DNA from 3 places in the Nitratireductor sp. J20-h4 genome. Region 3 is predicted to be linked to each of the others. Evidence: predicted binding sites of a transcription regulator. Region 3 holds the regulator's gene; each other region holds the start of a gene.
The links. The regulator PhoB, encoded in region 3, activates phosphate uptake and scavenging genes when phosphate is short. The targets are predictions, from matches to a motif close to TGTCATNNANCTGTCAT.

Region 1 (7,786 bases), 460 kb from region 3:
GCCGGAATCGCGGTCCGCGACAGATTGGCGACGACCGTGGCGCCGGCGGCGATCTTGTCGTCGACGACGGCCGGCAGGCCGTAATGCAGGCCATGCGCGCTCCAGGACAGGGCGAAGGCGCCGTTGGCCTCGGCCTCCACAAAGGCCTCTGCAGACAGCGTGTCGTGGTCCTCCGTGCCGCCGTCCGGCGCGCGGGTGATCACCCGACGCACGAAATGGACCGCATGCCCGCTTGCGCCGGAGAGCCGGCCGCGCGCATAAGACATCAGCGTGTCCTTGCCGGCGCCGCTGGGTCCGACCACGGCAACGAAGGCACCCTGGCGCGCGCGCGGATCGAGACGGGCACGAAGTACTGTCGAGGCGTCGGTCATGCCACGCGGCGGCCTTCGCGCCACACCGAGCGGACGACGGGAATGTGCTCGTCGACGCGCACGCGCACCAGATCGGCGCGTTTGCCGACGGCGATCTCGCCGCGGTCGGTCAGACCGGTGGCATCGGCCGGATTTTTCGACACCATGGCGACGGCGCGCGGCAGCGAGATGCCGTCGACGACCTCGCCGAGGAAAAAGGCCGACTGGATCAGGCTGAACGGGATGTAATCGGACGACAGGATGTCGAGGCAGTCGTTCTCGGCCAACTGGCGCGCCGATACGTTGCCCGAATGCGAGCCGCCGCGCACGACGTTGGGCGCGCCCATCAACACACCCATTCCGGCCTTTTTCGACGCAGCGGCCGCCGTCATCGTGGTCGGAAACTCGGCGACGCGGATGCCCTGCTCGACGGCTTCGCCGACATGGGCCTCGGTGGCGTCGTCGTGGCTGGCAAGCACGATGCCGCGGTCGCGGCAGGCGGCGGCGATCGCCTCGCGCTGACGGCGCGAATTGCGCTGCGACTGCTCCATGCGTTTTTCGCAGAATGCGCGGAACGCCTCGTCGGACAGGTTGAGCTTGCGTTTGTAATAATTGGCGTAGGTCTCCAGGTCGACGAACTGGCGCTGGCCCGGCGCGTGGTCCATCAGCGACACCAGCCGCACGCGGTCGTCGCCGTCGTAAAGGCCGAAACTGTCGACGCAATCGTCGGAGGAGACCTCGCAGCGCAGATGGATGAAATGGTCGGCGCGCAACCGGTCGCCGCGCACGCCGTCCTCGATCGCGTCGGCCAGCTTTCGCATGTCCTTGGCGGCGATGTCGGAATCCTCGTCGAGACCGATCCGCAACGCATCGAAGACCGTGGTGATGCCGGAGGTCGCAACCTGGGCGTCATGCGCCAGCACGGCGGCGAGCGGGTTCCAGCGCACCTTCGGCCGCGGCGCGTAGTGGCCCTCGAGATGGTCGGTGTGAAGCTCGACCAGCCCGGGGATGAGATAATCGCCGCCAAAATCCTCGCCATGCGTCGCGCCGCCGGCGCGGATGTCGGCGATCTTGCCGTCGCGGATCGCCACCGCGCCGTGGACGATCTCGTCGGCCAGAACGATGCGGGCATTGGACAGAATGGTTTCGGCACTCATCTCAGGCGGTCTTTCTTTGGTCGTGGCGGCCTATGGGGTGGAAGGCGCGCACGGTGAAGGGCGCGCCGGGCTCGGGCTCGACAAACAGCGCAATCGAGGCGATTTCGAGGGGCGCGGACAAAAACGGCGCAAAATGGTCGTCGATCGCCGATGCCAGGCGCTCGGCCTCGCGTCCCGTGGCCCGGCCGGTCAGCGTCATGTGGAAGCGAAATTCCTCGAACACATAGGGATATCCCCATTGGTGCAGGTTCTTGACCTGGGCCGGCGTCATGGCGGCCGGATTGCGCCTGGCGATATCCCCGTCGGCCAAGGGCGCGCGGAACGGCTCGAAGGCGCGCACGACGGCGCCGGCCAGCGCGTCGAGCGGCGGGTGACGTTCGGCCGGCACGAGGGCGAAGAACCCGTCGAGCTGGCGCGCGACCAGACGCGGCAACCGCACCGGCGCGCATTCGCCGGCAAAGGCGGCAGCGGCGTCGACAAGTTCGGCCTCGGTTTTGCCGGGAGCGAGCACGAACGGCGCCTTCAGCGTTGCATGGAAACCGTAACGCCGCGCCGAGGCGGTGTGAAAGGCGAGTTCGGCCGCCGACAGCGCGCCGGCACGCGCCGGGGCGACCGGCGCGCCGGAAAAGGCGTCACGTCCGAGCCAGGACGACGCCGCGCGGGTCAGCGCCGCGTCCTGCGGCGGCGTGAAATAAACAGCGTAACGCATGCATCAATCCTTGCCAGGCGCGATCCATTAGGTGATTTGCGTGACAGTTTGACGAAAATTCGCCCCCGGCGACAGCGGCCAGCGCGCCGGTCTCGATTGGCGCTGCGCGGCCCTGCCCCGATCATCGAATACTATCAGCCTGGCCCAGGCCCCGAAACAGGCCGTTTCGGCGCAGGGGCTCCGGAACCGGCCGGCGCGCATGTCAGCGGGCGCCCGCCGGCTGGATGAGGCGCTGGCGCAGGAAGCTCGAGATCGCGTCGAACACAAACACCACGATCAGGATCAGCAGCACCATATAGGCGACGTTTTCCCAGTCCTGATTGGTGCGCATCGCTTCCCACAGCTTCAGGCCGATGCCGCCGGCGCCGACCGCGCCGATGATGGTGGCCGAACGGGTGTTCGATTCCCAGAAATAGAGCGACTGGCTCAGAAACACCGGCAGGACCTGCGGCACCACGCCGAAACGCTGGACCAGCGCCGGGGCGGCCCCGACCGACCGCACGCCCTCGCGCTGCTTGTCGTCGATGTTCTCCAGCGCCTCGGAGTAGAGTTTGCCGAAGGTGCCGGTGTCGGTGAAGAAGATGGCCGACATGCCCGCCAGCGGCCCCGGTCCGAAGGCGCGGGTGAAAAACAGGGCCCAGATCAGCATATCGACCGAACGCAGGAAATCGAACAGGCGCTTGAGCAGCTGATTGACGAGCCGGTTCGAGGTGATGTTGCGGGCGGCCATGAAGGCAAGCGGAAAGGCAAGCAGCGACGCGAATACCGTGCCGACAAAGGCCATGACGATGGTCTGGAGCAGTTTCAGCCAGACGTCGCCATGCTGCCATTCGGCGTTATGCAAGAAATCGGTCCAGGCCCGCGCCGCGTTCGACATTTGTGGGTCGACGCGCTCGCCGGAAACCAGCAAGGCCGCCACCGCGCCGAAGGATTTGCCCCAGAAGGGCGAACGCGTGTCGAAAAAGAAGTTTTCCCATCCCCAGAAGCGATGCCTTATCTTGACCTCGTCGTTCTCGATCTCGACGCGGCCGGGAAAGCCAAGCGAAACCACGATCTTGTCGCCGGGGCCGCGCTGGCTGGCCCAGCCCGGCAGGGCGCCGCGAACGGTGACGGCCCGATCCGGCTCGATGTCGGCGATCAGCATGTCGGCGCCGCGCGCGACGACGACCTTTCCAGGCGCGATGTCGATGCGCGCGCCGCCGATCCTCACCAGCGCGCGCACCGCCGCTTCCTCGCGCACGATCTCGGCGGGGACGACGTCGCGCGCCGCGCCGCCGGTCACGGTATCGCCGGTCGGCGCCGGTTTGCCGCCGACCGTGCCGAGAAAGCTGCCGGACGAACTCTTCACACCGCCGCCTGACGCGCCGGTTGTGCCGGCGAGCCTTTTGTCCACCACGGCCTCTTCGATCTCGACCCAGTCGGGGTCCGGGTTCGCACCCAGCGGTGAAAACCGCGGATAGGAGATCTCGAGATGGTTTTGCGAAAACGCGATGTTCGGCCTGACCTCGTAGGAGACCCAGTCGGCGAGATAGCTGCCGGCGATCGACCAGTTGCCGTTGGCGACGACCGCGCCGATCGAAAACAGCCACCAGGCGAAGACGAGATAGGCCATTGTGCCGGCGGCGACCAGCCAGCCGGTCAGGCGCCCGGCAAGCGAGCGGGAGAAAACCGCCGGGTGGCGGGCGACAACGGCGTTGATCGCGGCGGTGTCGAGTACGCTCATCGATCTAGCCTCCCCGTCCGAATTCAAACGCCTGCGCGCCGACGAGCCGCTTGCGCAGCCAGGCGGAAAGCTGGTCGACGGCAACGATGGTGGTAAAAAGGAGAAGAATGATCGCCAGCGTCTTGGCCTCGTGCCCGCGGCTGATCGACAGCCGCAACGCCTCGCCGATGCCGCCGCCGCCGACCGCGCCGATAATGGTGGAGGCGCGCACATTGATCTCGAAGCGCAGCAGGGCGTAGCTCAGGAAGTTGGGCATGACCTGCGGCACGATCGCGAACCAGACCCGTTCGATCCAATTGCCGCCGGAGGCGCGCAAGCCTTCCTCGGGGCGCATGTCGGCGTTTTCGACGACTTCGAAGAACATCTTGCCGAGCGCGCCGATAGTGTGGATGGAAACGGCGATGATGGCAGGAACCACGCCGAGCGAAAAAATGGCCAGGAAGAAGCCGGCGATCACGATTTCGGGGAACGCGCGCAAAATCTCCATGAAGCGGCGCACGAAGAATCGCAGCCAGCGATTCGCCGTCAGATTGCGCGCGGCCAGAAAACACAGAACGAAACCGAGACCGAAGCCGATCAACGTCGCCACGAGCGCGATGTTCAGCGTCTCGATCATCTTGTAGACATATTCCGGCATGTAGAGCGTCTCGGTCAGATAGACGCGTCCCTCAGCATAGTTGAACTTCAGGCTGCCGTCGTCATAGGGCGAAGGCAGGTCGAACAGCGCGCGCCAGACTTCCCAGCCGTCGCGCGGAATCAGCATGCCGACGAAATCGAAGAAATGAGGCAGCCGGTCGAAGAACTTGCCGGCGTTGGTCTCGTTGGCGAACCAGAGCGAACCGGCCATGGCGGCAAGAAGCAGGCCCAGACCGAGGACGGTATGGAGGCGCCGCCGCGAGGCGAGCTCGCGCCAGTGGCGCTCGACGGAAAGCCCGCGTTCCGACAGCCGCGTATCCAGCTCGGTGGTACTCATCAAACCGCCCGTGAACAGAGGCAGCCATGCGGCGCGCAAATCGACGCGCCGCATGGCGGGACAAAAATGGCCTACGAGCCGATCTTGGCCCTGCGCGCCGCGATGATGGCTTCGTAGAAGGCCGGCGTCACTTCGGTGAAACTTTTGTATTCCCCGCCCTGGATGGCCGAGAAACATTCGGCGTCGGTTTCGGGCAGCGCCATCATGAAGTCCTTGAACTTGGTCTTCATGTCGGCGTCCATCGAGGACCGCACGACGATCGGACCGTTCGGGATCAGCGGCGATTTCCACAATTCGACCAGGTCGTCCATGTCGAGGATGCCCTTGTCGACCATCTTGCGCAGATTGCCGGAGCTGTAGCCGTCGGAGAAATCGCCGACGCCCGAGGCCCAGGTCGTGCCGGCGTCGAAGGTGCCCTTGACCACTTCGAGAACCAGGTTCTCGTGGCCGCCGCCGAAACCGGTTTCGGCGAAGAATTCGCCGACGGACATGCCGATATCGGCCGGCAGCGTCACGGAGGGCACCAGAAAACCGGACGTGGAATCGGGATCGGCGAAACCGAGCTTCTTGCCCTTCATCTCGTCCAGCTTGGTGATGCCGGAATCCTTGCGGGCGACCATCACCGCGTAATACCCCGTCGATCCGTCGGTCTGGACCGTGGTCAGGATCGGCTCGACCGCGTTCTCGTCTTCCAGAAACACCTTGGCATAACCCGAGGCGCCCAGCTCGGCATAGTCGAGCGTGCCGCCGAGCAGGCCCTGGATCACGCCGTCATAGTCGGCGGCGGGAAACAGCGACACTTTTTCCACGCCGAGCAACTCGGGAAGCGCGTCGGCCAGACACTGGAAATTGCGTAGGCGATCGGCCTCGTTCTCGCCTCCAATGATGCCGATGCGGAATTCCTTGAGGTCTTCGGCCTGGGCCTGGCCGCCCATCAGGGCGCCGAGCGCGACCGCGCCCAATAGAGCCTTCTTGAACATGAATGCCTCCTGTTCGTTGCAGTGTGGTTGGGTCTTGTTGACTGACTTGCGAGCGCCCGTGACGCCGGGCGCGACGATCCCGTCCATCAGCCCGCGAAGGCGGGTGCAATGGCGCTGGCGGATTCGGTGATCTTGACGCGGTGCGGCGTGAGGCTGGTCGAGGTGATGTCCTCGGAAAATTCGGCGTCGTCGCTTTCGGCGCCGTATATGGCGCGCACTGTCGAGGCCGTCAGCGCGTCAGCCGGGCCGTCGAACACGACCCGGCCGGCGGCCATTCCGATCACCCGCGCGCAATAGTTCCGGGCAGTATCGAGCGTGTGCAGATTGGTGATGACGGTAATGCCTTCGCGGGCGTTGATGTCGGCGAGCGCGTCCATGACGATCTTGGCGTTCAGCGGATCCAGCGAGGCGATCGGCTCGTCGGCCAGGATCACCCTGGGTTCCTGCATCAAGGCGCGTGCGATCGCGACGCGCTGCTGCTGGCCTCCCGACAGCGTCCCGGCGCGCTGCAGCGCCGTTTCCGCGATGCCGAGACGTTCGAGCGCCATGATGGCGCGCACGCGCTCCTGGCGCGAAAAGGAGCCGGCCAGGTTGAGCAGCGTGGACCGGTGATTGAGCCGGCCGAGCAGCACGTTGGTCAGCACGTCGAGCCTGGGCACGAGATTGAACTGCTGGAAGATCATCGCGCAGTCGCGCTGCCAGGTGCGCAAGGCGGCCCCGCGCAGGGCGGAGACCTGGCGATCGGCGAATGAGATCGTCCCCTCGGATGGGTCGATCAGCCGATTGATCATGCGCAGCAAGGTCGACTTTCCCGCCCCGGAGCGACCGATGATGCCGACCATCTGACCGTCGGCGATCTCCACGTCGACATTGTCGACTGCGGTCTTTTCGCCGAAGCGTCGCGTGACCTTCTGGATTTTCAGCATGCTCGTTTTCCCGCGGGGCGGCGTTCGCCTGTCCTGGGAACTGCGCTACCGAAGCCGCGTGAAAGTGGAATGTCAGGAGGATGACAGTTCTGTAACGCCGCACCGCGACATGACGGACCCGCCGCGCCAATCGCTTGGCGGCCGGTTGGCCATGCAGGGGCTGGCGGTCCGGCGTCGTCATCGTCGCAGCGTGAAGACATGCGCGCGCGATCGGCCGCCCTTGCGGTGAGGCGGCCTCGCGCGGCTGGCGGGTCGACGCGGAGAAATTCCGTCCGGCCCGCGCGCGCCGCGCGGGGGCAAACGGGCCCGGGCAGGCTTCGGATCAGGCCCCGTGTTTTTCGAGGAAGGCGGCGGCGTCGAGCGTGCGAAAATCGTCGAGCGCGCCGCGCAGGCGCCGGTGATCCCAGTCCCACCAGGCCAGATCCTGAAACCGCGCCGCGGTGGCGCGGTCGAAACGCTCGCGGATCGGTTTGGCCGGAACACCGCCGACGATCGTGTAGGGCGCGACATCCTTGGACACCACCGCGCCGGCCCCGATGACGGCGCCGTCGCCGATGCTGACCCCGGGCAGGACGGTCGAGCCGTGGCCGAACCAGGTGTCGTGACCGATGGTGACCTTGTTCTGGCGGCGCCAGTCGAAAAACGCCTCCTCGTGCTCGGCATCCTCCCAATAGTCGGACGCGCGATAGGTGAAATGGTGCAGCGTCGGCCGCCAGGTCGGATGGTTGGTGGCGTTGATGCGCACGGCGGCCGCGATATTGGCGAACTTGCCGATATCGGCGCACCACACGCCGCAATCCTGCATAACGTAGGAATAGTCGCCCAGGACCGAATCCTGGAAGCGGGTCCGCTCGGCGATTTCGGTATAGCGGCCGAGCGTCGAGCCACTGACCTCGGCGGTCGGGTGGACGAACGGGTTTTCTGAAAGTTTCGGCATCAGGCGGCCTTTGCGGGGGCGAAATCGGTCA
Region 2 (7,786 bases), 1.7 Mb from region 3:
CCTGTTGAGCCCCAAAATGGTGCGCAACAGCACCGACTTGCCCGAACCGGACGCGCCGACGAAGCCGAGAATTTCGCCGCGATAGACATCGAGCGACAGGTCTTCCAGAACGACCTGCTCGCCGAAGGCGACGGTGATGCCGCGCGCCGACAGCACGATTTCGTGCTCTGCCGGGGCGCCGTCTGGCCCGTTGGCGTGCTCTTGCACCGCTTCTTCCATCTCCACTCCGCTCATGTCGTCAAAATCCGATCGCGGCGTAGAAGATGGCGAAAACGCCGTCGACGACGATCACGACGAAGATCGCCTTCACGACGGCGGCGGTGACGTGGGTGCCGAGCGATTCCGCGCTGCCGCCGACCTTGATGCCCTCCACCGAGGCGATCACCCCGATGATAAGCGCCATGAAAGGCGCTTTTATGAGGCCGGCGAAAATCGTCGTCAGGTCGATTGCGTCGCGCATGCGATCGATGAACGCGCTCGGCGCAATACCCGAATAATAAAAGCTCACCGCCATAGCGCCGCCGACTGCGGCGAAATCGGAGGCGATCGTCAGGCACGGGACGGCGATCAGCAGCGCGACAAGGCGCGGAAAGACCAGCACGCCGACGGGATTGAGCCCGATGACGGTGAGCGCGTCGATTTCCTCGCGCATTTTCATCGAGCCGATTTCAGCCGTGATCGCGCTGCCGGAGCGTCCGGCGATCATGATCGCCGTCAAAAGCACGCCCAGTTCGCGCAGAACCAGGATGCCGACCAGGTCGACGACGAAAATCTCGGCGCCGAAATAGCGCAGCTGGAACGCGCCCTGCTGGGCGACGATGGCGCCCACGATCGCCGACATCAGCAAAATGACAGGAATCGCGCCGACCCCCATCCTGTCGATCTGGTGCACGATCGCGGCCGGATTGACCCCGTGGCCGCGGCCCCGCTTCATCTGCGCGCCCGAGATCGTGGCGCCGAGAATGTGCATGCCGAGCAGGAACTCGTCGCGAAACGCATAGACCAGGCGCCCGATTCCCTCCAGCATCGCCAGAACGCCCCAGCGACCGCCGGGCGCCTCGGGCGGCAGCTGCTGGCGAATCGCATCGTCGACGGCGGCCAGGAGCACGGTATCGGTCTCGCCCTCTCCGGCGATGTCGACCCGTGCGCCGGCCTGTTCCTGCGTGGCGGCGAGCCGCTTGATCACCCAGGCCCCCGCGGTATCGAGCCGCGTGACGTCCTTGAGGTCGATATGCAGATCGGCCACGCCCTCGCGCGCCGCCAGGCGGCGCATCTCGGCATCGACAAGCCCGACCGTGTGCGTGGTCCACGGTCCGGCCAGCGCGACGTTCAGAACGCCCTGGCGCGCCTCAGTGTCGATAAGCGGGATCGCACCGGTGTCCACGGGATCGGCCGCACTTGCATCGTTGCGCTCTTTGGTCAACATGACCGCGATTCTTAGACCATGGCCTCGATCGAGGCTATGCCGATTTGCCAACTAGTTCGGCCCGTCGAAACAGGAGCATCGCTGCCATGGCCCGTTCATTTCGCGTCGACGTGGAACGGTTCCCGATCGCCGGCAGCTTCACCATCTCGCGCGGCACCAAGACCGAGGCCGAGGTGATCACCTGTTCGATCGGCGAAGCCGGCTATGTCGGCCGCGGCGAGTGCGTGCCCTATCCGCGCTATGACGAAAGCGCGCAGACCGTGCAGGCAGCGCTCGAGAGCATCGCCGGCGACATCCAGAACGGGCTGAGCCGCAAGGACCTGCAAGCGGCGCTTCCGGCCGGGGCGGCCCGCAACGCGGTCGACTGCGCCCTGTGGGATCTGGAGGCCAAAATGGCCAGCCAGCGCGCGCACCACGCCGTGTGCCGCATCCTGCCCAGACCGGTGGTCACCGCCTACACGATCTCGCTCGGCTCGCCGGAAGACATGGCCGCCCAGGCGCGCCAGGCCTCCCACCGGCCGCTTTTGAAGGTCAAGGTCGGCACCAGCGACGACTATGCCCGCATCCATGCCGTCGCCAGCGTCGCGCCCAACAGCCGCATCATACTCGACGCCAACGAAGGCTGGACGAGCGACACTATCCGCGACCACCTGCTCGCCGCCGCGCAGTTCCATGTCGCGCTGGTGGAGCAGCCGCTGCCGGCCGGCCAGGACGAGATCCTGCGCGACATTCCCCATCCGGTGCCGATCTGCGCCGACGAAAGCGTCCACACCGCCGACAGCCTGGACGCGCTTTGCGGCCTTTACGACGCCGTCAATATCAAGCTCGACAAGACCGGCGGCCTGACCGCCGCGCTCGACCTGCGCGACCAGGCGCGCAAGCGCGGCTTCGGCGTCATGGTGGGCTGCATGGTGGGAAGTTCGCTGGCGATGGCGCCGGCGGTGCTGCTGGCCCAGGACGCCGACTATGTCGATCTCGACGGTCCGCTGCTCCTGGCCCGCGACCGGTCGCCCGGCCTGCGCTATTCCGGCTCGCTGGTGTCGCCGCCCGAACCCGCCTTGTGGGGGTAAGCCTCCGGCCGGCCGAGACGACCGCGCCCGTCGCTCTTGCCGGCAACAGGGTTGTCGATTGATCGGCGTCAGGCGGCTTCGGCGGTCTTCTTACCCTTGAACGGCACGATCGTGTCGGGCCTGTCGCGTTCGGCGCCGCGCGCCTGCGTCCAGGTGATGATCTCGAACGAGCCGTCCTCGTTCTCGCCCACCGCCGTGCAGCTTTCGACCCAGTCGCCGGTGTTGATGTAGTCGATGTCGCCCATCCTTGCGATGGTCGCGTGGTGGATGTGCCCGCACACCACGCCCTCCACGCCGGAGCGACGGGCTTCCTGCGTGACCACCTCCTGGAAGGCGCCGATGAAGTTCACCGCCTGCTTCACGCGCACCTTGGCCCAGGACGAAAACGACCAGTAAGGCATGCCGAACAGCCGCCGGAAGACGCCGACGGCGCGGTTGACGAGGATGGCGACATCGTAGGCCTTGTCGCCCAGATAGGCGAGCCAGCGCGCGTTGTGGACGATCGTATCGAACTGGTCGCCATGGATGACGAGGAACCGTCGCCCGTCGGCCGCTTCGTGGATCGCACGGTCTGCGACCACGATGCCGCCGAAATGCACGCCTTGAAAGGCGCGCAGGAACTCGTCGTGATTGCCGGCGATATAGACGATCGTCGTGCCCTTGCGCGCCTTGCGCAACAGCTTCTGCACCACGTCGTTATGGGCCTGGGGCCAATGCCAAGAGCGCCGCAGGCGCCAGCCGTCGACGATGTCGCCGACGAGATAGATCGTTGCGGCATCGTGATGGCGCAGAAAGTCGATCAGCAGCTCGGCCTTGGCCGGTTTCGAGCCCAGATGGATGTCCGAGACGAAAAGCGTCCGGAAGGTGCGGATCTGTTCCCCGGCCATGAAGCGCCACCTCTATTTGCCGGCCTCCCAAGACACGATTCATGTCACAAACATATGACGCCGCCCGCATGGGCGCCGCGGCGTTTGGGGAGTTTTCTCAAAACCGTTCAGACACTACTGTGCGACCGGCAAGCGAGAGGAATCGAAGATGGATCTGGGAATTCGAGGCAGGTCGGCGATCGTGTGCGCGTCGAGCCGTGGCCTCGGCCTTGGCTGCGCAAGCGCTCTGGCCGAAGCCGGCTGCGCGCTGGTGATCAACGGCCGCAACGCCGACACGCTCGCCGCGACCGCCGCCGCGCTGCGCGAACGCTACAAAGTTACGGTGACCGAAATCGCCGGCGACGTGTCGAGGCCGGAGATCCAGGAAGCCCTGCTGGCCGCATGTCCGGCCCCGGACATTCTGGTCAACAACAATGGCGGGCCACCCCTGCGCGATTTCCGCCAGCTCGACCGCGAGGCGCTGCTTGACGGCGTGACGCAGAACATGGTGACACCGATCGAACTGATCCGCTCCGTCATCGACGGCATGGCCGATCGCGGTTTCGGACGCATCGTCAACATCACCTCGCTCTCGGTCTATCAGCCGATCCCCGGGCTCGACCTGTCGTCGGGCGCACGCGCCGGACTGACCGCCTTTCTCGCCGGCATCGCCCGCACGGTCGCCGGCAGCAACGTCACCATCAACAATATTCTGCCCGGCAAGTTCGACACCGACCGTATCCGCAGCACGCTGGCATTCGCGGCCGACAAGGCCGGGGTCAGCGTCGAGAAGCAGGCAAAAAAGGTCGCCGCCGACATTCCCGCGGGCCGCCTCGGCACGGCGGAGGAATTCGGCAAGGCGTGCGCGTTTTTGTGTTCGGCGCATGCCGGCTATATCACTGGTCAGAACCTGATCCTCGACGGCGGGCTTTATCCGAGCGCCTTTTGAACGCCGTTGAATCCACTCTCAAAGAACGAGGAACAAGCCATTGAAACTGGTACGCTTTGGCGAAAAGGGGAACGAACGGCCGGGCCTGGTCGACGCCGACGGTACGATCCGGGACATGTCCGGCATCGTGCCCGATTACGGACCCGACTCGGTCTCTCCTGCACTTTACGAGAAACTCGCCGGCGCCGACCTGTCCGCGCGCCCGGCCGCACCGGCAGGCAGCCGCATCGGCGCACCATTGTGCCGTATCGGCCATTTCATCGCGATCGGCCTCAACTATGCCGATCATGCCGCGGAGACCGGCGCCCCGATCCCCAAGGAGCCGATCGTGTTTTCCAAGGCGCCGAATTCCCTATCGGGGCCCAATGACGACGTACTGATCCCGCGCGGGGCGCAAAAACTCGATTGGGAGGTCGAGCTTGCGGTGGTGATCGGCAAGCGCTGCGACTATGTCGACAAGAACGACGCCCTGTCGCATGTTTTCGGCTACGCCGTGTGCAACGACGTGTCGGAACGCGCCTATCAGGCCGAGCGCGGCGGGCAGTGGATCAAGGGCAAGAGCGCGCCGACCTTCGGACCACTCGGCCCGTTTCTGGTGACGGCCGACGAGATCGCCGATCCGCAGGCTCTCGACATGTTTCTCGACGTCAATGGCGAGCGGCGCCAGACCGGCAACACGGCGACGATGATCTTCTCGGTGGCCGAAATCATTTCATACCTGTCGGAATTCATGGTGCTGGAACCGGGAGACGTCATCACCACCGGCACGCCGCCGGGCGTCGGCCTCGGCTTCAAGCCGCCGGTATTCCTCCGCGACGGCGACACCATGCACCTGGGTATTGCCGGCCTCGGCGAACAGCGCCAGACGGTCGTGGCACGCTGACCTGAGGCCTGCCCCACGACCCGCGCGCGCTAAGGCGCCAAGCGCGAATCGAACGGACGGGCCCGACATCGAAATCGCATCCGGCCGCTAGCGCCGCGGAGTGCGAAACAGCTTCAAGCCGACCGCTCCCCATGATGGGATGCGGCGTGCTAATTTGGCCGTTCAGGCATTGGACATCGTGACATGACGAAGAAGCAGGACAAGACCGAGCGCAGCGAGTTCGACGAGGCGGCGCTGTTCTTCCACCGTTACCCCTCGCCCGGAAAACTCGAGATCCAGGCGACCAAGCCGCTCGGCAACCAGCGCGACCTGGCGCTGGCCTATTCGCCGGGCGTGGCGGTGCCCTGCCTGGCGATCCACGACGATCCTGCCAGCGCCGCCGACTACACCGCCCGCGCCAATCTGGTCGGCGTCGTCTCAAACGGCACGGCCGTTCTCGGCCTCGGCAATATCGGCCCGCTCGCGTCCAAGCCGGTGATGGAAGGCAAGGCGGTGCTGTTCAAGAAATTCGCCGGCATCGATGTGTTCGACATCGAGATCGACGCGCCCGATATCGAACGCATGGTCGAGACCATCGCCGCGCTCGAACCCACCTTCGGCGGCATCAATCTCGAAGACATCAAGGCGCCGGAGTGTTTCGAGGTCGAGGAACGGCTGAAGCAGCGCATGGCAATCCCCGTCTTCCACGACGACCAGCACGGAACGGCGATCATCGTCGCCGCCGCGGTGTTGAACGCGCTCGAACTGGCCGAAAAGAACATCGCCACGGTCAAGATCGTGACCTCGGGCGCAGGCGCGGCCGCGATCGCCTGCCTCAACCTGCTGGTCTCGCTTGGCGCCAGGCCCGAAAACATCTGGATCACCGACCGCCACGGCGTCGCCTACAAGGGCCGCACCGAGGAAATGGACCGGTGGAAGGAGCCGTATCTCAAGCAGACCGACGCGCGCGCGCTCGCCGACGTTATCGGCGGCGCCGACGTCTTTCTGGGCCTGTCGGCGGCCGGCGTGCTGAAGCCGGAGCTTTTGGCGGAAATGGCCGAGCGCCCGCTGATCCTGGCGCTTGCCAATCCGGTGCCGGAGATCATGCCGGAGGTGGCGCGCACGGCGCGGCCCGACGCCATGATCTGCACGGGGCGTTCGGATTTTCCCAACCAGGTCAACAACGTGCTGTGTTTTCCTTACATCTTCCGCGGCGCGCTCGATGTCGGCGCCACCGCCATCAACGAGGACATGAAAATGGCCGCGGTCCGGGCGATCGCAGCCCTGGCCCGCGAGGAACCGTCAGACGTCGCCGCGCGCGCCTATTCCGGCGAAACGCCGACCTTCGGCCCCGAATTCCTGATCCCGTCGCCGTTCGACCCGCGCCTGATCCTCAGGATCGCGCCCGCCGTCGCCAGGGCGGCCTGCGAGAGCGGTGTCGCCGCGCGGCCGATCACCGATCTCGACGCCTATATCGACCGGCTGAACCGGTTCGTGTTCCGCTCCGGCCTGGTCATGAAGCCGGTCTTTTCGGCCGCGCGCCGGGCCACGGCCAAACGCGTCATCTATGCCGACGGCGAGGACGAACGCGTGTTGCGCGCCGCCCAGGTGGTGGTGGAGGAAGGCATCGCCCAGCCGATCCTGATCGGGCGCCCGCACGTGATCGAGGTGCGTCTGCAACGCCACGGGCTCAGAATCCGGCCGGGCGCCGATTTCGGCCTGGTCAATCCCGAGGACGATCCGCGCTACCGCGACTATGTCGATCTCTTGATCCGCGTCGCCGGCCGGCGCGGCGTCACCCAGGAGGCGGCGCGCACCATGGTGCGCACAAACAACACGGTCATTGCGGCGCTGGCGCTGATCCGCGGCGAGGCCGATGCGATGATCTGCGGCCTGGAAGGCCGGTTCGAACGCCATCTGCGCAATGTCGACCTGATCGTCGGCCACAGGCCGGGCGTGCGCGACCTGTCGGCCCTGTCGATGCTGATCATGCAGCGCGGCGTGACCTTCTTCACCGACACCTATGTCAGCGTCGAGCCGAGCGCGGAGGAAATCGCCGAGATGACCGTGCTGGCGGCGGCCGAAATCCGCCGCTTCGGCATCGAGCCCAAGGCGGCCCTGCTGTCCCTGTCGAATTTCGGCTCGCGCGATACCCCGAGCACGTTGAAGATGCGCAAGGCGGCGAGCCTGATCGCGGAACTGGCGCCGGAACTGGAAGCCGATGGCGAGATGCACGGCGATTCGGCGCTTTCGGAAATGCTGCGCCAGCGCGTCTATCCGCATTCCAGGCTGAAGGGCGAGGCCAATCTGCTGGTTTTTCCCGATCTCGATGCCGCCAATATCGCGCTGACCACGATCAAGCAGTTGACCGACGCGCTGCATGTCGGCCCGATCCTGCTCGGCGCGGCGCGCCCGGCACATATACTGACGCCCTCGGTCACCTCGCGCGGCGTGGTCAACATGACAGCCCTTTCGGTGGTCGAGGCCTCGCAGACCGCCGAGGCCTGAAGCCGGCGGCCACGCCTATGCTAAAGATCGGGTTAACCCGCATCGGCTAGGTTGGGCCGGTCCGCGACTGCGAGGCCGATATGGGATTGACGCAACCACCAATAG
Region 3 (7,786 bases):
CAATCTGATCGAGGTCAATATCAACAACCTCGCCGCCGTGCCGTCGATCGTCTTCGGCCTGCTCGGTCTGGCGGTGTTTCTCAACTGGTTCAGCCTGCCGCGCTCGGCGCCGCTTGTCGGCGGCATGGTGCTTGCCCTGATGACGCTGCCCACGATCATCATCGCCGCGCGCGCGGCGCTAAGGGCGGTGCCGCCGTCGATCCGCGAGGCGGCGCTGGGCATCGGGGCCTCCAAGGTCCAGACCGTCTTCCATCACGTCTTGCCGCTGGCCATGCCCGGCATCATGACCGGGACGATCATCGGCATGGCCCAGGCGCTGGGCGAAACGGCGCCGCTCCTGATGATCGGCATGGTCGCCTTCATCGTCGACATACCCGGCGGGTTCACCGACGCGGCGACCGTCCTGCCGGTGCAGATTTTCATGTGGGCCGATTTTCCGGAACCCGCCTTTCAGCAAAAGACGTCCGCCGCGATTTTGATCCTGCTCGGATTTCTTGTGATCATGAACGCCATCGCCGTCGTGCTGCGCAAGCGCTTCGAACGGCGGTGGTAACGGAGTGAGGACGATGAACATGCTGACCGAAGCTGGTGTTGAACAGCAAATCGCCGACCAGACGGACATTGCCGCGATCAAGATGCGCGGCAAGGGCGTCACCGTTCACTACGGGGACAAGCAGGCGTTGTTCGGGGTCGATCTCGACGTTCCCGAAAAGCAGGTGACGGCGCTGATCGGCCCGTCCGGCTGCGGCAAATCCACCTTTCTGCGCTGTCTCAACCGGATGAACGACACGATCGCGATCTGCCGCGTCGGCGGCGATATTACGCTCGACGGCGAGGATATCTACGACCCCAGGATCGACGTCGTCGAACTGCGCGCCCGCGTCGGCATGGTGTTTCAGAAACCGAACCCGTTTCCCAAGTCGATCTACGAGAACGTCGCCTATGGTCCGCGCATTCACGGCCTGACCAGGAACAAGGCGGAGCTCGACCAAGTGGTGGAATCGAGCCTGCGCAAGGCTGCGCTCTGGGACGAGGTCAAGGACAGGCTGCAGGAGCCGGGAACCGGGCTTTCCGGCGGCCAGCAGCAGCGCCTGTGCATCGCCCGCGCCATCGCCGTGTCGCCCGAGGTCATCCTGATGGACGAGCCGTGTTCGGCGCTCGACCCGATCGCCACGGCCAAGGTCGAGGAGCTGATCGACGAACTCAGGCAGAACTACACCATCGTGATCGTGACCCATTCCATGCAGCAGGCCGCCCGCGTCTCGCAGCGCACGGCGATGTTCCATCTCGGCTATCTGGTCGAGGAAGGGGCGACCGACAAGATGTTCACGAATCCCGACGACAAGCGCACGCAGGACTACATCACCGGCCGGTTCGGCTGACCCGGCGCTTGCGCGTTTTTTCGAATGCAAGGATGAACCGATGGGCGAACATATCGTCACTTCTTTCGGCGAGGAGTTGGAAGGCGTCGACCGCCTGATCCGCGAGATGGGCGACCTTGCGGGGACGATGGTCGCCGACGCCACGCGGTCGCTGTTGTCGTCGGACAATCCGCTGGCGCAGCGGGTCGTGTCCGACGATACGATCATGGACGCCAAGCAGCGCGAGCTCGACGAGCGGGCGATCACGCTGATCGCCCGGCGCCAGCCGATGGCGCAGGATCTGCGCGCGGTGATCGGCGCGATCCGCATGGCGGGCGATCTGGAACGGATCGGCGATCTTGCCAAGAACATCGCCAAGCGTGTCGGGGCCGTCGGCCAGACGACCACCCCGAAAAGCCTGTCGCAGTCGATCGAATCGATGGCGGAGATGGTGCATGCCCAGGCTTCGGGCATCGTCGACCGCTATGTCGCGCGCGACGCCGCGGCGCTCAAGGATCTCAGGGCCGGGGACGAGAAGATCGACATCAAATACACCGCCATCTTCCGCGAACTGCTGACCTATATGATGGAAGATCCGCGCAACATCACCGCCTGCACGCATTTGTTGTTCTGTGCCAAGAACCTCGAGCGCATCGGCGATCATGCGACCAATATCGCCGAGAACGCCTATTATGTGATGACCGGCGAACAACTCCCCATCAACCGGCCGAAGCTCGACGAAACAGCCGTTTCGAGCGCGGCTTCCGAAGCCTGACGGGGTGTCGACTTGGCGATGAACGCTGCGAAGATCATGGTCGTGGAGGATGAGGAGCCGTTATGCGTGCTGCTCAAATACAATCTTGAGGCGGAGGGCTATCAGGTCGAGGTGATCACCCGCGGCGACGAGGCGGAACTGCGCCTGCAGGAAAGCGTGCCCGATCTTCTGGTGCTCGACTGGATGGTCCCGGCGGTATCGGGCATCGAACTGTGCCGGCGGCTGCGCATGCGGCCCGAGACCGAGCGCCTGCCGGTGATCATGCTGACGGCGCGGGGCGAGGAAAGCGACCGCGTGCGCGGCCTGTCGACCGGCGCCGACGACTATCTCGTCAAGCCGTTCTCGACGCCGGAGTTCATCGCGCGCGTGCGCGCGTTGCTGCGACGCGCCAAGCCCGAAGTGCTGTCGAGCGTCTTGAAAGTCGGCGACATCATGCTCGACCGTGAGGCGCACCGCGTCTATCGTGGCAAGAGCGAGATCCGTCTCGGCCCGACGGAGTTCCGGCTGCTGGAATTCTTGATGCAGCATCCAGGCCGCGTGTTCTCGCGCAGCCAGTTGCTCGACAATGTGTGGGGCGAGACGATCTATATCGACGAACGCACGGTCGACGTGCATGTCGGTCGGTTGCGCAAGGCTGTCAATGTCGGCCGGCTGCCCGATGTCATCCGCACCATTCGCGGGGCGGGCTACGCGATCAAGGACGGTTAGAACCGATGGATCGCGGCGTTATTGTGCGCCGCTCGCCTTCCAGCTGTCGGCGTCCGGTGTGTCGGGCGGATACCAGTAGCGCGCCGCGTCGGTCTCGCGCGCAATCAGCACAAAATTGTTGGCGAACACCCGGTAAGGCGCGCTCCATTCGCCGTCCGGCCACTTGACGCGCACCTGGGCCCGTTCGGCGGTGCCCAGCCCGACATGGACGAAACCGGCATGGCCGGAGGCGTGGCCGCCGCCGACCTGAACGGTGCGGTTATAGGTGTTGTTGCCGGCCTTGACCGAAATGAGCGCGCCAACGGCGTGGCGGTTGGGTTCCGGCTGGCTGAGCTCCACGGCCAGGAAATTGCCCATCGGCCTTGTGCCGAACGCCGTCCTGGCGCCGCGATTGCGAAACAGCGACAGGTTCTGCTCGCGATTGACGACGATGAGGTCGAGCATGCCGTCTGCGTTGAAATCGGTGACGATCGCGCCGCGCCCCTTGGTCGGCCGGTCGATACCGGCCAGGTGACCGGCCTCCACGAAGGTGCCGTCCCATTGGCCCAATAGCAGGTTGTCGGGATCGACCGCGGCGAAGTCGGGCATGCGCTCGACATTGCCCTTGGCGATAAAGAGATCGAGCAGGCCGTCATTGTTGAGGTCGGCGAATTCGGAATGCCAGCCGGTCGACGGTTTCAGATCGTCGCTGGCGTAGGGGCGGTGGGCGGTCGCGCCCTTTTCGAAGGCGATGTCGACATAGGCGGGCTCGTCATCGGCGGCCTCTTGGGAGAGTTTTTGCAGCTTGGTGTCGCCCATCGAGGTCAGCGCGTATTCGGGAAAGCCGTCGCCGTCGAGGTCGCCCTCGGCGATGCCCATACCCCAGATCGTCAGGTGCTGCCAGCCTTCGGACTTGCGATAGGCGCGCGGCGGACGGCCGGGCTCGACGCGCCAGAGCTGTTCCTGGCCGCCGCGATAATAATGCCGGTCATTGGTGATGCGCAGCGCCGGCGTGCCCGAGCGGTTCCAGTCGGTGAACAGCATCGACAGCGCGCAATAACCCGGCCTGAGCGCACTGGCGGCGGCATAGTCTGGCCGGGGGCCGGCGCCCGGCCGGTAGAGCCGGTTGTCGTGGCAGGTGCCCCAGGGCGAGCCGGGCGCGCTGCGGTCGACATAATTGCCGAAGGCGAGCGTGGGAAAGCGCCGGCCGGCCTCCCAGCTTGCCGCGAAGGCCGTCGTCCAGGCGCGCGCCCCATCGAAGGCGAAGGCGCGATTGGCCTTTTCGAAAGCGCAGTCCGGTCCGCCCTTCAGGATCAGGTTCTCGCCGAGCCGCAGTAAGACGAGATCGCGGTGGCCGTCATCGTCGATATCGAGCGGATAGGCGCCGAGCACCTTGTCGAGATCGTCCGGCTCGAGGCCGAGCGGGACCTCGTCGAAACGCAGTGCGCCGCCGGCCGTGCTGCGGTTGCGGTAAAGCCGGGCCGGCTCGCGCCCGCCGGCCACGAACAAATCGGGCAGGCGGTCGCCGTCGCAGTCGAGGGCAGCCGCGCCGCCGCCGACGAAGAATTCCCACGGGCCGCGATAGGCGTGGACGAGCCCCGCCGCGCGCGCCTGCTCCTCCATCACCGGCACGTCGCCCGACGGATCGGGCAGCGCTTCGTCGGCGGCGAGCGGCGTCGACAAAAGCGTCGCGGCGGCCGCGATCCAGCACGCAAGACGCGGGAGGGCGCGCGAGCAGGCGGTCATGGCGTTACCCGCTCCGGCTCGATCACCAGGGTCTTCAGAAAGGCGATCAGGGCGCTGCGCTCGGTTTCGGCTAGCGCGAGGTAATTGTCGCGCGCCCGGCGTGCGTCGCCGCCATGGGCGCGGATCACGCTGTCGAGCGAAGGCAGGTCGTTGCGATGGCCGTAAGGATCGGTCGAGCCGACGCCCCACAGCTCGGCGGTCATGAAGACGCTGCGTTCCACGAAACGCTGGGCGAGCAGCTCGTTGCCGAGCACGGCGACCTGGCGGTCGGCGATCCGGTGGCGCTTCAGGTCGCCGAACAGCGGGACCATGACCTCGCCCTTGGCGTTGCGCGGCAGGCGTTTGGTCCATTCGAGCAGGGCAAGGTCGTAGATCGCGCCTTTCTCGACATCGCCCGCGCGCAGCGTGCCGGCCATGTCGTGGGGGCCGGGATCGGCGAATTCGAGCGAGGCCAGCGGCAGGAACGGCTTGTGGCAGGTCTCGCAGCCGATGGCGGCGAAAGTCGTCTCTCCGCGGGCGGCGGCCGCGCGCCATGCGGCCTCGTCGGGCACGGCGCGCACCGGCGCCGGCAGGCCGGCCTGCCAGGCGACGAGCGCCGACACGTCGCCGGCGCTGATCTCGTCGTCATGGCCGTCGCCGTCATGGTCGCGCTCGCCGGTCCAGCGTGCGCCGAAACGCTCTTGCGGCTGCATGCCGTGATGGTGGTTGAGCGCGTTGACGGTGAACTGGCGCAGCGACGTCATCACGCCCTTCTGGCTGAACGGCCTGACCGTCAGATCCGCGTCGACGCCGGTGATGCCCGCCATGTCGAGCACGCCGTCTGGATGGGCGGTGATCGTGCCGTAATCGATGCCCTTGGCGGCAAGCGCGCGGGTCGCCGGCGCGCCGGTTGCCCGCGCCTCGGCCAGCGCGGCCTTGCGGATCGCCTTCAGCTCGGCGGTGATCTCGCGCCCCAGAAGCTCGATCAGCCCGGCGCCGAACAAATGGTTGGTGCCGCGTTCGTTGGAGAATTGCGGATCGGTGGAATCGAAGTCGAAACTCTCGAACCCTTCCGAGACGAATACATTGGCGACGAAATCGCCGGCGCCGCCGGCAAGCGGCTGGTTGTGGCAGGACGAGCAGGCGTTGGAATCCATACCCGACGTCCGGGCAAAGGCTGTTTCGGGCGGCCGCTTGCGTTTGGTGGGGATGATGGCCTGGGTGGCGAGTGGCCGGCCGACGCCGTCAAGCGCGGTGAAACGGCCGGTGAACAGGTGCTGGCCCGCCGCGCGCAGTCGGGCAAGCGCGTCGCGGTCGAGTCGCCCGCCGAGCCGCGACTGATCGACGTGACGGGTGACGACGCGTTCGGCCCAGGGCTCCGTGCCGGTCGCCGGGCGTGCGGCAAGAAGGCCGGCGAGGGCGGCAAAGATGAGGCGCGTGAGGCCGCCGCGTTTCACGCCACCGCCTGCCCGAGGCGGTCTGCGGGCGAAGCCGCGCCGCGCGCGAAGATTTCCCGGTCGACGAAGGTCAGGGCGCGCATGGCGCAGCCGGCGCGGATCAGCGGCATCTCGTCGGGATCGGTGTAGAAGCTTGGGATGGGATGGTGCTGGCCGCCGGCGGTCTTGGCCAGCGCCTCCAGCAACGGTCCCTCGATCAGGTCGAAGGCGAGCGCGCCCTGACCGACGATCGCCACCGGCGCCGGATCGAGGATGGCGAACAGGCTGCCCAGGCCGAAGCCGATCGCCCGGCCGGCCGCATCGAAGGCGCGGCGCTCCGGCCCGTCGGCGGCGCGCGCGGCGGCCGCCAGAGCGGCGATGTCGTCATCGGCGATATCGGCCGCCGGAGGCGTATCCCCGCCGAGACCGCGGGCCGCGCGCCAGATCGCGTAGTTGCCTGCATAGGCCTCGATGCACCCACGTCGCCCGCAGCGGCACAGCGCCCCGTCGGGGATATGGTTCATGTGGCCGAACTCGCCGCCCGAGGATTTGGTGCCGGTGAACAGCTCGCCGCGCACCATCATCCCCATGCCGAGGCCGTGCGACAGCAGGATGGCGATGAAATTGTCGCCATAGTGCCCGGGATCCTTCGCCTTGAGCGCGACGGCGATCATGTTGCAGTCGTTTTCCACGGTGACGGGAATGCCGAAGGCGTCCTCGAGCGCGTCGCCGAGCGGAATGTCGATCTCGCGGGTGATCGGCGACCACAGAAGCGTGCGCGCACCGGCATCGGTGATGCCCTGAAAGGCGACCGCGATCCGCGGAACGCGCAGGTCGCGATAGGTGGCTTCGTCGACCAGCGTGCCGACCATGGCGCGCACGCTGGCGACGATCTCGGCGCCCGACACGGCCAGCGTGTCGAGGCGGAGCTGTTCGCTGACGATGACGTCGCCGGCATAGTCGATCAACGCCGCCGACAGCGCGTTCAGCGACAAGACGACGCCGATCACCGCCGCCGCGTCGGGATTGAGACCAAGCGCGACCTGGGGACGGCCCCGCCTTGCCGCCGCCGCATCGCCGTCGCGAAGCTTGCGCAGGATGCCGTCCGACAGCAGGTCGGAGGTGATGGCGGAAACGGTAGACGGGCTAAGTCCGGTACGCGCGGTGATCTCCGTGCGCGAGAGCGTCTCGCTGCGCCGGAGTACCGACAACACCAGCCGCCGGTTCTGCCGGCGCACATCGTCCGAACGTGCGATCGCCGTCATGCGGCGTCTTCCTCCCTTGAGCGTCCCGGCAGTTCTGCAGGAATTCCATGTTGCATTGCAACACGTTAGGGCGTCCGAAAATCATCTTGACACAGCTTTCCGGGTGAGTCACTATTTTTTTCGAGCCTCGAATTAATAGAGGCGGCGGCCGGTCCGCTCGCACCGTTCCGGCCAAAGACGTGCACAATGCACCCGGGAGGAAAACATGAACAGACTGGCTCTGGCGCTGAGCTGCGCCGTCCTCGCCCTGCCGATCTCCGGCGCGGCCTTGGCCAAGGACAAGATCGTCGGCGTGTCCTGGTCGAATTTTCAGGAAGAACGCTGGAAAACCGACGAAGCGGCCATGAAGGCGGCGATCGAGGCCGCCGGCGACACCTATATCTCGGCCGACGCGCAGTCGTCGGCCGCCAAACAGCTGACCGACGTCGAGGCGCTGATCGCGCAGGGCGCCAACGCGCTGATCATCCTGGCGCAGGACGCCTCCGCCATCGGCCCGGCGGTCGAAAAGGCGGTCGCGGAAGGCATCCCGGTGGTCGG

Region 1: the regulator PhoB is predicted to act here: its motif matches at 6,888-6,904, upstream of phnC (phosphonate ABC transporter ATP-binding protein).
Region 2: the regulator PhoB is predicted to act here: its motif matches at 3,427-3,443, upstream of ACT2B0_RS09480 (UDP-2,3-diacylglucosamine diphosphatase).

What each region holds. Positions count from the first base shown of each region.
Region 1 is NZ_CM165557.1:4,062,754-4,070,539, forward strand. It holds gene phnN (phosphonate metabolism protein/1,5-bisphosphokinase (PRPP-forming) PhnN) at 1-371, opposite strand, end outside; gene ACT2B0_RS19655 (alpha-D-ribose 1-methylphosphonate 5-triphosphate diphosphatase) at 368-1,507, opposite strand; gene ACT2B0_RS19660 (DUF1045 domain-containing protein) at 1,509-2,216, opposite strand; gene phnE (phosphonate ABC transporter, permease protein PhnE) at 2,419-3,939, opposite strand; gene phnE (phosphonate ABC transporter, permease protein PhnE) at 3,944-4,912, opposite strand; gene phnD (phosphonate ABC transporter substrate-binding protein) at 4,984-5,892, opposite strand; gene phnC (phosphonate ABC transporter ATP-binding protein) at 5,979-6,818, opposite strand; gene ACT2B0_RS19685 (DapH/DapD/GlmU-related protein) at 7,141-7,758, opposite strand; gene phnL (phosphonate C-P lyase system protein PhnL) at 7,755-7,786, opposite strand, start outside.
Region 2 is NZ_CM165557.1:1,941,112-1,948,897, forward strand. It holds gene ACT2B0_RS09465 (ABC transporter ATP-binding protein) at 1-219, opposite strand, end outside; gene ACT2B0_RS09470 (ABC transporter permease) at 239-1,426, opposite strand; gene dgcA (N-acetyl-D-Glu racemase DgcA) at 1,513-2,496, shown strand; gene ACT2B0_RS09480 (UDP-2,3-diacylglucosamine diphosphatase) at 2,565-3,383, opposite strand; gene ACT2B0_RS09485 (SDR family oxidoreductase) at 3,532-4,311, shown strand; gene ACT2B0_RS09490 (fumarylacetoacetate hydrolase family protein) at 4,352-5,194, shown strand; gene ACT2B0_RS09495 (NADP-dependent malic enzyme) at 5,378-7,681, shown strand; gene ACT2B0_RS09500 (DUF2865 domain-containing protein) at 7,768-7,786, shown strand, end outside.
Region 3 is NZ_CM165557.1:3,604,363-3,612,148, reverse strand. It holds gene pstA (phosphate ABC transporter permease PstA) at 1-553, shown strand, start outside; gene pstB (phosphate ABC transporter ATP-binding protein PstB) at 567-1,382, shown strand; gene phoU (phosphate signaling complex protein PhoU) at 1,423-2,136, shown strand; gene phoB (phosphate regulon transcriptional regulator PhoB) at 2,155-2,844, shown strand; gene ACT2B0_RS17330 (FG-GAP repeat domain-containing protein) at 2,863-4,569, opposite strand; gene ACT2B0_RS17325 (cytochrome c family protein) at 4,566-6,005, opposite strand; gene ACT2B0_RS17320 (ROK family protein) at 6,002-7,249, opposite strand; gene xylF (D-xylose ABC transporter substrate-binding protein) at 7,455-7,786, shown strand, end outside.